Regions from separate parts of the Paenibacillus sp. FSL W8-0919 genome, predicted to be linked through region 3. Evidence: riboswitches for the same ligand, from Rfam matches in the RefSeq annotation. Region 3 holds a riboswitch; each other region holds the start of a gene.
What was found. A riboswitch is a leader RNA that binds a small molecule or an ion and turns the genes downstream of it on or off. The one in region 3 is predicted to bind cyclic di-AMP.
Positions count from the first base shown of each region.

Region 1: linked by a shared signal. The riboswitch ahead of NST44_RS10120 (TrkH family potassium uptake protein) and the one ahead of NST44_RS07245 (APC family permease) in region 3 are both predicted to bind cyclic di-AMP.
Region 2: linked by a shared signal. The riboswitch ahead of NST44_RS08840 (histidine kinase) and the one ahead of NST44_RS07245 (APC family permease) in region 3 are both predicted to bind cyclic di-AMP.
Region 4: linked by a shared signal. The riboswitch ahead of NST44_RS17770 (C40 family peptidase) and the one ahead of NST44_RS07245 (APC family permease) in region 3 are both predicted to bind cyclic di-AMP.

Region 1 is NZ_JBBOPV010000001.1:2,291,519-2,294,646, reverse strand. Features, by position in the region: gene NST44_RS10120 (TrkH family potassium uptake protein) at 1-1,217, opposite strand, end outside; cyclic di-AMP (ydaO/yuaA leader) riboswitch at 1,293-1,439, opposite strand; gene NST44_RS10115 (CPBP family intramembrane glutamic endopeptidase) at 1,731-3,128, shown strand, end outside.
Region 2 is NZ_JBBOPV010000001.1:2,035,968-2,039,095, forward strand. Features, by position in the region: gene NST44_RS08835 (TrkH family potassium uptake protein) at 1-486, opposite strand, end outside; gene NST44_RS08840 (histidine kinase) at 479-1,165, opposite strand; cyclic di-AMP (ydaO/yuaA leader) riboswitch at 1,298-1,450, opposite strand; gene NST44_RS08845 (cation:proton antiporter) at 1,623-2,855, opposite strand; gene NST44_RS08850 (DUF421 domain-containing protein) at 3,050-3,128, shown strand, end outside.
Region 3 is NZ_JBBOPV010000001.1:1,669,256-1,672,383, forward strand. Features, by position in the region: partial or broken gene NST44_RS07245 (APC family permease) at 13-1,840, opposite strand; cyclic di-AMP (ydaO/yuaA leader) riboswitch at 2,009-2,191, opposite strand; gene NST44_RS07250 (molybdopterin-containing oxidoreductase family protein) at 2,766-3,128, shown strand, end outside.
Region 4 is NZ_JBBOPV010000001.1:3,889,593-3,892,720, forward strand. Features, by position in the region: gene NST44_RS17765 (glycoside hydrolase family 28 protein) at 1-1,252, shown strand, start outside; cyclic di-AMP (ydaO/yuaA leader) riboswitch at 1,624-1,757, shown strand; gene NST44_RS17770 (C40 family peptidase) at 1,761-2,237, shown strand; gene NST44_RS17775 (stalk domain-containing protein) at 2,580-3,128, opposite strand, start outside.

The DNA of each region.
Region 1 (3,128 bases), 620 kb from region 3:
CTGATCAATATTTTGCCGAACACCGTCAAATCCGGCGTTAATCCCATCGACAAGCCGACGGTACCGAAGGCCGAGGTCGTTTCGAATAGAATCTCCAGGAAATCCGCATCCTCTGTCGTGGACAGGATCATGGATACCGTCAATACGAGCAGCAGCGCAAGAAGCGCAATCGTTAACGCCTTTAAGACCCGCTCCTGAGCGAGGCGAAACCGGAATAAGACGATGTCCTCACGCCCTCTCATCATTGCGAATACGGCCCCTACCATCACCATAAAGGTTGTCGTCTTGATTCCGCCCCCGGTCGATCCCGGCGACGCTCCGATAAACATAAGTATAATAATGAAAAATTGCGTAGCTTGCCTTAGGCCGCCGATATCAATCGAATTCGCGCCCGCTGTTCGCGGACTGACCGATTGGAAGAACGAGGCGAGCACTTTACCTCCCCCGTCCAAGGAGCCCAGCGTTAACGGATTGGTGAACTCAAAAATAAATATGATGATCGCCCCGATGAAGATCAACGCCCCCGACATCGAGAGAACGACCTTGGAGTGAAGCGACAGCTTCCTTTTTTGACGGAAATCGATCAAATCGGATAATACAACGAACCCGATGCCGCCGGATATGATCAACAGCATGGATACGATGTTTACCAACGGATCATCGACATAATCCGTGAGACTATGAAAATCACCGAACAGATCGAAGCCTGCATTGTTAAACAGCGAAACGGAATGGAACACCCCAAAATAGAGGGCTTTTCCAATAGGCATATCCCATGCCCAGCGCAGTGTAAACAGTACGGCAGCGCACGCCTCGAAGGTCAAGGAATAGATAAACACCCGCCGGATCAAACGAACGATCCCTTCGATGGAGGACTGATTCATCGCTTCCTGCAGAACAAGCCGGTCCTTGAGCGATATCCTCCGCTTGAATACCAGGGCGAACAGGGTTGCCATCGTCATAAACCCGAGCCCGCTGAGTTGAATGAGCAGAAGGATCACCGTATGTCCGAAAGCACTGAAGCTTGTGCCTGTATCCACGACAACAAGCCCGGTCAGACAGACGGCGGAAGCCGCCGTAAACATGGCGTCAATCCCGCTGATCGGTTCGCCGGTCCTGCTGGATACGGGCAGCATGAGCAGAATGGTACCGACCAGGATCGCCGCCGCAAAACCGAGCGCAAGGATCTGCGGAGGTGACAGCTTAAGCCACTTCATTTTTGAGTTCAAAGTTTCACCTTCTCCAAAAAAATCAAAGAAAAAAGACACTGGAAAACAGTGCCCTTCACGGTCTGGTTCCTGTGCAACAGCCTACGAGGTTAGCTGACGGATTCGGGCATTATCACAGGCCGCCCTATCCATGATCCGAAAGAGATCATGAAATTCACCCCAATTACATGGTTCCCCCGTTCTCATTACGAAATTCGGCTGGTTTATTCGGTTCCTTGAAGCATGATGTGATTATAACGCAATCCGGAAGCGAACCCAACGTCGTTTTTTTACCAAAAAGTCTTTAAATGAGCGCGAATTGGGCATATTCAAGAGTACAAGGATATGGTTCTCTAACGTTTTCGAAACCTTTCATTCATTTTCAGCGTTTTATTTCATTATTGGCCCTTTGGGATAAGCAGGGCTTGTTCTTCATATGTATGTTATATTGACTCTATGATCCGCTTTTTGCGGGGCCGGTTATTCATATCGGAAAGCACTAAAATTAAGAGGAGGAATTTCATGAACCGTGCCGAAGAGCCCCTGAAGCTGACGCCTAACCTAAAGAAGCTTATCGCACCGGCCATCATCGGTCTGATCCTGTTTCTTATATTCCAGGTACTCCCATCCACTTCCTTCGAGTCGACCGATACGCCCTATCCGCAAATCATTTCCAAGGATGAGGCTGCGCAAGCGGCGTCACGGTTCGCTCGCGAACGTTTAGGGTTTCCTGCTTCCGAAGGGCAAGACCCCCTTGTTACATACCAGTCCAACTCCGAGCTGTACGGATATTTGGCCAAGGAAAAGAAGCTAAAGGAGTATAACAAGAATTACGAAGCCAAATACCCATATGACGTATACCGCGTCCGCTTCACCTTGCCGGGTGGCGATGCGCTGAACGTGGATGTGCATATGCAGAATGCCGGCATCGCGGGATTCTCCTATGATTCCGCCCGCTCCAGTTACGACAGGATCGAGCTGAATCAAGGGGAGGTCCGGAAGCAAATGCTGCTTCTGGTTGAGGAAGGCATGACGCTGGCCGAGAAGCAGGCGCTCGCGGAGCCGTGGCTCAAGTGGGCCGGATACGATGCGACGCAGCTGCAGCTTTCTACCCGGGAAGGCGAACCTAAGCTGAGATATACCGTCACGGAAGCCGCCATCGGGGATTCGAGGCTGCAGCTGGAGTTTACCTTTGAACATGGGACACTGCGTTCCTTCGAGCCCGCGTTCTCGGTTCCGGCAGCGCATGCTGCCTATGTGAACAAGCAGACGCAGGATGCAACGCTGCTGACGCTGGTCGGGTACGGTTTGTTTACGCTTGTGCTCGGTATCCTGGCCATCGTCTACAGCGTCAAGACCAGAGCCTATACCTCGTTTAAGCGCGGTATCCTGCTGTCCGTCCTGTTGTTTGTCATCCAGATGCTGAATACGTACAACCTGGTTCCGGTCTTTAAGGCACAAGGAATGTCCGAGACCGGCATCATCGGGATGATGATCTTCTACGCCATCTACTCCCTCGTCTTCTCCGCCCTGCTCTATTTCTCGCTTGTCGGCGGAAGCGGTCTATGGCGAAAGGAAGACGGGCTTAATCCGTGGCCGCGTGCCAAGGAGCCCGGGTACGGCCGCTATGTCTTGGAAAGCATGAAGGTGGGCTATTTGTGGGCCCTCATTCTGCTCGGCATTCAGTCCTTGATCTTCATCGCGCTCGGCCTGACCTTGAACACCTGGTCCACGACCGATGCCTCGCAGTCGCCTTACAACATGCTCTATCCATGGCTGTTTCCGCTGATGGCTTGGCTGGCAGGCATTTCGGAGGAAGCGGTATACCGGCTGTTCGGCATTAGAATGGTGAAGAAAATCGTGCGCAGCACCTTTGTCGCGAGTTTGATCACCTCGATCATCTGGGCGCTAGGCCATACG
Region 2 (3,128 bases), 370 kb from region 3:
GAGGAGAATCGTTCCGAGCGTTTCAAAGGCAAATGAGATCAGCACCATATACAGGGATAGTTTGACCAGTCCCTGTGCCGATGTGGAGTGGGTCGTTTGTTGAATCATGAGACGCTGCTTTAACCCGATTCTTTTCCCTAACACGATGGCAACCATGACACCAAAGGTCATAAAGCCCAACCGGCCGGTTTGAATCAATATCATAATGATGACTTGGCCAAAGGTTGAGTAGACGCTCCCGGTATCCACGACAACTAGGCCATTCACGCAGATTGCGGAAGTGGCAGTAAATAATGCATCCAGCAGTCCTACGGATGTACCGCTGGCGGAGGACAGTGGAAGCGCGAGCAGCAAGGTACCGATCAAGATTAAGATGGTAAATACGATCAGGATGAGCTGAGGGGGGCTCATATTGCTTTTTTGTTTGTTGATGAACATTTCGATTTTGCTGGGAGCGGATCGTTGGGTTGTTGCGTTACTATCCATAATCCTTCTCATGGTCAAGGGGTGTTGATGCTTGACTTAGGAAAAACGAAGTGTCTGCGACTTTCCCCTGACTTACCTTTAAATACTTGAATTCCCGATCGGTTTTTATACGCAACAAACCGGTTTCGAAATCCGTATTCAGTTCCTTGAAGAACAGCCCCTCCGCGACAACGTCCCCTTCGTCTTCACCTTTACGGATCAGATATAGTCCATCTTTGCTGACAACCGTAACCGGAATTCCACGCTCGTGAGTCTCCACGATGTGTTGATCCATTCGCTGCACAGCCACGATGTGCAGATCCGTCTCGCCGATTCGATTAAGCAGCTCATTGACGAATGAACCCTGTGTGATTTCCTGCCACCGTGTTTGGCCGGATTGTCCGATGACCAGCTGCGTTATCTGATAATGCTTGGCGGTCTCGGCGATGATGTCCGAAGCTTTATGACGATTATCATTAGGCTTGGTGATGAACGAAGCTCCATATTCATCGCAGATGGTTTGCCAAAGGGCCATGAATTTTTCCTGCTCGAGATCGAGTTCATCCACAGCCGAGGGAATGACGCTCATCACATAGAGGGGACATTGCAGTAGTTTGGCGAGCTCGCCTCCTCTCCGAATCAGCCGTTCGCCGTTCGGCCCATAATAAACACACACCATAATTTTTTCATGATGTATCATGAATGCATCTGCTCCTTTCTGATCAAGCGGCTTGAGTCTTCTGAACCCAAGGAAAAAAAGCCCGGTAGCAGAGACAATCTGCTTCCAGGCTTTGGACTGTGTTCCGAATAAACAAGTCAAAGTTGCACGGGCGTTATCTCTCGAGACGCTGACGAGGTTAGCTGTCGGATTCGGGTCTGAGAGTCCCCGTTCTTTCCGGCTTGGAAAGAATTCACCCCTGAAGCCGTTAGCGGCTTCGCTGGTTCCCCCGCTCCCCAAGTGGTGGGGATTAAGCGATCAATAATATAAGATTATCGTAGTATATACTAAGCTAGGTAGATCTAAATGTAAACCTTGATCCCGAAGTGTCATGTGACGTTATTGAAACGATGCAGCTTAATCTATACTTAGGTATTCTACGCGAGTTCCCTCGCGAGGTTTCGGACTTTCAATAAATATTCGATCTTGCTCTAGTTAGTTATTCGGTCTCCTTGACGGGATTCGACAGCTTAAGCTTGGTAACCAACGGTTTTATCGTCAGCCCCTGTGCAAGAAGCGAGAACAGGACGACGCTGAATGTAAGGACGAGGATATCGTCGCGCCCTTCGAAGGAGGCGGGCAGGCTTAGCGCAAGTGCAATCGATAAGCTCCCTTTTAAGCCGCCCCAATTCAGCAGAGCTTTCCAGGATGACGGAAATTTCCGCAGGAAGCTCAAGCTGGTATAAACAGCGACCGTTCTTCCAATCAGCACGATAATGATGGAGGCGATAATCAGCGCCCATTTATCCGTGAAATCGATATGCTTGATTTCTAGGCCGATCATAAGGAATATCAATGAATTGGCAACCAGGGTAATGACATCCCAGAACGAATTGATATTCATCTTCGTGGTTTCGGACATCCCGATCCGGCTGCCGTAGCTGCCGAAGATCAAGCCGCTTACGACGACGGCGATAACTCCCGAGACATGAAAGTGCTCGGCAATAAAGTAGCTTCCGAAAAACAACAACATCGAAAAGGCAATCTCCAGCGGATAATCGTCATAAAAACGAATGAGCTGTGAGAACAGAAAGCCGAGGATGGCTCCAATCGCAATCCCTCCCAAGCTAAACTGAAGAAAGAGCCAGATCCCGCTGCCTATGCCTGCCCAGCCCATCTCTATATAGGAGAGCAAGTATACGGATGAAATTTGGAATAACACGACGGCGATGCCGTCATTGAAAAGCGACTCCCCTTCGATGATGGTCACCATTTTCTTGGAAACACCAAGGGATTTGAAGATGGAGATTACGCTAATCGGGTCCGTTGCGCTCATAAGCGCTGCAAAGGTAAAAGCTACAGGTAAAGGCAGTCCCATGATTCCATACATCGCCAGTGCGATAATAAGGAAAGATAGAAAGGTTCCGCCGATCGCCAGAGCAACCACCGGCTTGCTCTGCTGCCGTAAGTGGGAGAAAGGAAGCTTTAATGTGGCGTCGCCAAGCAGGATAGGCAGAAACAAGGAGATGATGATCGCCTGGAATACATTGGATTGCGTAATAAAAGTTTCGGCTTCGTCCAAAACGGGAATATGCAGCAATCCGAGCAGCAAACCTACCACAACGAGCGCAATCGAATAAGGCTGGTTTACTTTTTTGGCCAATGCGATAACCCCCATCGATATCGCAAGCAAAATTAACAATTGAACGAAGATCTCATTGAAATGATGCATAGAGCACCCCTCGCCTCAGGATAATTTTTTCAGTCATTGATTGTATCCGAAATTACGCGATTCGCAAACCAAAATAATGGGGAAGAGAGGGACTAGTTAAATATTATCCATCAAAATGAGTAAGGGCATGCATAAGATGGTTACTCGTTGACCAAAACATAAGGGAATCATTGAACGATTGAGGAGACAAGTCTATGAATGAGCTATGGAATGAGATCTGGAAATCCCTTATTTTAATTATTTTTGGAATGCTGGTGCTCCGCATATCCGGTC
Region 3 (3,128 bases):
TCCGGGCTGCAGCTATTTCTTCAAATGATAAGGAACCGTTGTAAGAATAACATCCCGCCGGTAAAGCAGATGAGCGCGAATGAGCAAGCTCGACTGATTGTGCAGGAAGTTGTGCCACCCCTTCTTCGGAATGAACTGTGGAATGACGACCGTCACCTGGTAGTCGGACTCGCTGGCCTTGCGCTGTACCGTGTCGATGAATTTAGTGAGCGGCGAGATGATGCTGCGGTATGGCGAATGCAGCGTCACCAGCCGGACGTCCGGCTGCCACTTCTTCCATTTTTCCTCGAAAGCAATCTGGTCTTCCCGTTCGAAGTTCACGTAAACGGCGATGATTTGGTCAGCGGACAGTGATTTGGCATAATTGAGCGAGTTCTCCACCACATGCGTAATGCCGGCTACCGGTACGATAATAATATTGCCCTCGATCGGCTTTGCCGGCTCGCAGGTCGTAATCCGGAGCTGATCGGCGACCGCTTCATAGTGATTCCGAATCCGGGTGAAGATCCAGATGATGAGCGGCAGAAACAGGAGCACCGACCACACCTGGGCGAATTTCGTGAGGAAAAAGATCAACGTTACCGCAAAGCTGATAACGGCTCCCGTCGTGTTAATGACCAGCTTGGGGAGCCAGCCTTGAGGCTTCTCGCGAAGCCACTTCACCATCATCCCCGTCTGCGACAAGGTAAACGGAATGAATACGCCGACGGCGTACAACGGGATCAGATGCTCGGTCTTGCCCTCGAAGGCCAGGATCAGCACGATGGACAGAAGACCGAGGATAATGATGCCGTTGGAATACCCCAAGCGGTCCCCCCGGACCGTGAACATCCGCGGGATGAACTTATCCTTCGCCAGGTTGACGGCCAGCAGAGGAAATGCCGAATACCCCGTGTTGGCCGCCAGGATCAGAATTAACGCCGTGGTCCCCTGGATGAAATAATACAGCGCGTTCCGGCCGAAGGTATGCTCGGCGATTTGGGAGACAACCGTCACCTCTTCGCTGGGACTGACCCCGTAATAATAGGCCAGGAAGACGATTCCCGAAAATAACAGGGCGAGCAGGGAGCCCATCGCGGCCAGGGTTTTGGCGGCGTTGTTCGGTGCAGGCTCCTTGAAGTTCGGAATGGCGTTGGATATGGCTTCAACCCCCGGTGAGCGCGGAGCTGCCTGAAGCGAACGCCCGCAGGAGCAGAAACAGGCTCAGTCCGGCGACGGGCGTGCCGATCTTGGTGTGCAGCTCCGGCGAAGCGTGGCCGGTTGCAATATCGTAGAGACCGACGCCAATCAGAATAAACAAGGCCAGTACGAACAGGTAGACCGGATAGGCCAGAATCGAGGCGGATTCCGTCACGCCCCGCAAGTTCAGCACGGTAAGAAACAGGACGAACAGTACGGCGATTCCGACATTATAGGGACGCAGCTCGGGAAAAGCCGACGTAATCGCATCCGTACCGGCCGATACGCTGACCGCCACCGTTAGGATATAGTCGACGAGCAAGGAGCCTCCGGCAACGAGGCCTGGATACATGCCCAGATTCCGTTTCGACACGACATAGGCTCCACCGCCCTGCGGATAAGAGAAGATGATCTGTCTGTACGATAGGATCAGCGCCAGCAATAAGACGAGAACGCCGATGGCGATCGGGATGGAATACCAATAGGCAGCCGCGCCGACAGTCATCAGCACCAGCAGGATTTGCTCGGGGCCGTAGGCGACGGATGACAGGGCATCGGATGACAAAATCGCCAGGGCCTTGGTTTTATTCAATTTTTGATCGCCTAATTCATTGGATTTAAGCGGTCTTCCGATGAGGAAGCGCTTGATGGAAGATAGCATCGTGTTTCACCACCGATTCGATTTGGATTTTGGGTCGTTTTCCCCAAAAAAGCATAAAGCTATGTGGCTTGGGTGAATGGTCAAGGGCCGGGCATGGGATGCATCTCCATTTCGATTTTTGGCATAGAAAAAACACAGGTTAGAGCCTGTGTTTTTTGCACAAGTTCACAACCCTCCCATTAACGCCTACGAGGTTAGCTGTCGGATTCGGGCGCGAGAGTCGCCCTACCTGATGCCGCGCGGGACCGGCCGCGGTTATTCAGGATTCACCCCATAGTATGGCTGCCGCATCGGCAGGCATACGCTTCGGTTCCCCCATTTTCCTCTCTGGAAATTCGGCGAATCAACTGTGAGATTATATTGGATTTGAAATCTGAATAGTATATTACGCCTGCGGCATTCGATTGTAAAACGGCCTTTTGCCGCTATTTTCGGCAGTAAGGAACCGAATGATCCATAAGTAAGCGATTACATGGGATACGGACTTTCGCGGGATCATTATTTTGCAGATTTACGCAATAAATCGCTGAATGCGAAGATTTGGAAACTGAAAGCGCGGTAGGGAAAGCAGAAAACGCGGTGAGGGGAAAAGGTAGGCGTGCAGATAAAAGAGGATGCTCCTATCGAAGAAGCAAGCCGAAGAGAGCATTCGCGGCCGCTTCTTGAGCCGGCCGTAATGTAAATTCGCCATGCCGTATCTCGGGGGAGGAGATACATGCATGGCGAATTTTTGGGAGTGGTCCATGATATGGCGAGGAGGAGAAAGGGTCTGGGTTTCTCATCCTTGCTCTTGATAGAAATATACCCGGGAGTTCGAGGGGTGAATCACATCTTTAGAAAAAAATGTATGACTTTACGATAAGGCTGATTTTTTTTAAGATAAGGGGATACGAAAGAGGCTGGAGCACAAGGGGGAGAGGACAAATTGATTCATCAGGAACACGGCGTATTTCCGGCGGTTTGCCCGCTGGATTGTCCGGATACTTGCAGCCTGCTGCTGCATAAAGAGAACGGGAAAATCGTAAAGGTTACAGGCAACCCCGACCATCCGATCACGCAAGGCGCGATCTGCAATAAAGTGCGCAATATGGCTCACCGGGTATACCATCCGGAGCGTGTGCTCTATCCGCTGCGCCGGACCGGCCCGAAAGGTGCCGGCTCATTTGAGCGGATCAGCTGGGACGAGGCGATCCGGGAAATCGCGGACCGGTACAAGGCGCTGATTGCATCGGATGGTCCGGAAAGCATCCTGCCTTACAGCTTCTACGGGAACATGGGCATCTTGAGC
Region 4 (3,128 bases), 2.2 Mb from region 3:
CCAGTCTCCGCTCGATGGAGAAGGGTTGGAGGATATCGCAATCACCGGCAGCGGCATCTTTGACGGAGGCGGCGAAGCCTGGAGGCCCGTTAAGCAAGGGAAGCTGACGGAAAGCCAGTGGGATCGATTAATTCATCCCGGCGGCGTCGTGGATGACGGGGGACTGTGGTGGCCAACGCCGGCTGCCCGGGACGGGATGGAGAACCTGGCCCGGATCGAACAAACAGGCAGCCGGAATCCCCAGGATTATGAGTCTGTCAGAGACTATCTGAGACCCAATCTGCTCAGCTTGAGAAACTGCAAGCGGATTCTGCTCAGCGGCCCTACCTTTCAAAACTCCGCAGCCTGGTGCCTGCATCCTTGGGCATCGGAGCAAATTACCATTCAGAACATTACCGTCCGCAATCCATGGTATGCCCAGAACGGGGACGGACTGGACATCGATTCGTGCAAATACGTGACCGTGGAAAACAGCTCGTTTGATGTAGGAGATGACGCGATCTGTCTGAAGTCCGGAAAAAATGAAGCCGGGCGCCTGCTGGGAAAGCCGAGTGAGCGCATCAGCATCCGGAACTGCACCGTTTATCACGGCCACGGCGGGATCGTTGTCGGCAGTGAAATGTCCGGAGGCATCAAGGATGTGCACGTATCCGATTGCACCTTCATCGGCACCGATATCGGCATCCGGTTTAAAAGCTGCCGCGGACGCGGCGGCGTGGTCGAAAATATCTTCATCGAACGGATACGGATGCGGGAGATCGACGGGGATGCCATCTCCTTCAATTTATATTACGAAGGGAAAGCCGGCTCCGGCGAATACCAAGCGGAAGCGATGCTCCCCGTTACCGAGGAAACCCCCGTGTTCCGCAATATTGTTATTCAGGATATCGTCTGCAGCGGCGCGCATACTGCGCTCCTCATCAACGGCCTGCCGGAGATGCCGGTGGAGAACGTGACGGTGATGCGGTCGGCCATCACAAGTCGGGAAGGCATTGTATGCCGCAATGGAAAGAACCTGACGATTCAGGACATGGTCCTTCGCAATCAGGAAAATCCGCTCCTTCTCTTTCACCAGAGCCGAAATGTACAGGTGGTGAACGTCAAGGGGGAAAGCGACTCGCTGGATGACCGCTTGCTTGTGGTTACCGGGGAACGGTCCGGGCAAATCGAATGCTCGGGGCTGCATGCCGATAGGGCAGGACAGATTATGATTTCTTCTGAAGTGGAACCGGAGGAGGTCGTGATCAAGTAGCTTTGCTGTTGGATGCATTAAGGTTTAGAAGGGAGGTGATCGAATTATAACCGTTGCAATCTCAATATGATAAGGAGGTACGCATTGAAAGCTGCAAAATGGCTGAAGCAAATGCTTGTTCTATCGATGAATTTGCTAGAACAAGAGCCGGCCCCCTAGGTGTCGGCTTCTTGCATGGAGGTTTTTTCGCCGCACTTAGAAAACGGAAACAATTTTAACATAAATGTCATGACTATGTGACCTTTCATATAGTAAAAACACTGTTAAAACTCTTTCGATTCGACGGCGATATCTAAAAAACGATAGATTTATCGGATATTATTGACAGTTTGCTAGCTTGTATACTATATTAAGAAAGGGTTACAAAATGTTAATGAATTTTGCCGAATTTCGCTAGAGAAAACGGGGGAACCGTCCTGGGTGAATTATTCTTGTAGTAGAGGGAATATAGGTGACCTTCAGCCGAACCCTTAGCTAACTCCGTAGGCATCGAAGGAGAGAATATATTTTGAAGAAATTGGTCATTTCTTTGCTAGGATCCGCAATCATTTTTTCTTCCGGTGCCGTGACAGCATTTGCCGATCAGCAGCCTAACTTTCAGCAGCAAGTGAAGCAGTTAGTAGGAACACCGTACAAGTGGGGCGGAACAACCACAAGCGGATTTGATTGCTCCGGATTTATTCTGTATATGTTCCGTAACTTTGATCTTGACCTTCCGCGCACTTCCCAAGGACAAGCCCAAGTAGGCGTGCATGTAGACCAGGAAGAGCTGCGTGTCGGTGATCTGGTATTCTTCAACACGAACGGCAAGGGAATTTCACATGCTGGCGTTTATATTGGAGACGGGCAATTCGCACATGCTTCAAGCAGCAAGGGTGTTCGAATCAGCAAGCTTAGCGACTCTTACTATAAGCCACGTTATGTTACCGCACGCCGGGTGTTAAGCCAAGAGGAATATGCGAAGCTGGTAGGAAGTGTTAGCTAGATCAGCTCATCTTTGGTCTTGATCCAGCTCTCTGCACAATGATCGTCTTGCAAGTCCTGGTAAGGAATTCTATGATCGATTTTCAGTGATTGCACCGAATACATACATAAGTCTTGATGATGACCTCTGTATACGACAGAGGTCATCTTTTTTTGTGCCGGCCATGTGGAAGATTGGCATCGGCTAATTCATAGCCTGTGTCGTTTCAATGGCTGTCAGAGATGCTCGGTTATCACGGAAGCATTGAACAAGCGAACAGGCTGCAGGTCCATAGCGACCGGCAGCCTGTGTAGTGATGATCGGAAGGATGGACTCATCCACGCTTCAACCTTTAATTACGGATCACTCTTTGATCACCGCTTCGTTCATGGCGCCTTCGATATCATCACCGTAGACTCTGAATATACCGAGCCGCCACAATGCCGCACCTTTCAGCTGATAGCGCTTGGCCAGACCAAGCTTGTCGTCGATGGAGTTCTCCGTTTCGCTGCCCAGGCTAATTCCAAGCAGAAGCTTGTCCTTAGGGGCTCCGGCATCAAGTGCAAGCTGAATAGCCTGCTGCACTTGCGTGTTCGGTTCCGGCTTCCGGTCTTTGGTGCCAACCGGGTGATACTGGTATGCCATGATAATCAGATCGTCGGCAATCGATGCAAGCGTTTTGTAATCATAGCCTTTATAGGCGCTGTTTAACGGAGGTACGGCCAAGGACAGGGCAGTCCCTTTCGGCAAGGCAGCTCTAAGGTCCTTCACGTATTGGTTCAGCAGCTTCTGCTGGGAGGCGGCATCCAGCTTGAAGCCCAATCCTTCGAAATCCAGCACGACCCCGCCGAACCCATTGTCCGTAACGGCGGCGGTAATCCCGTCGATCGATTTCATCCGCAGTGAGGCGTC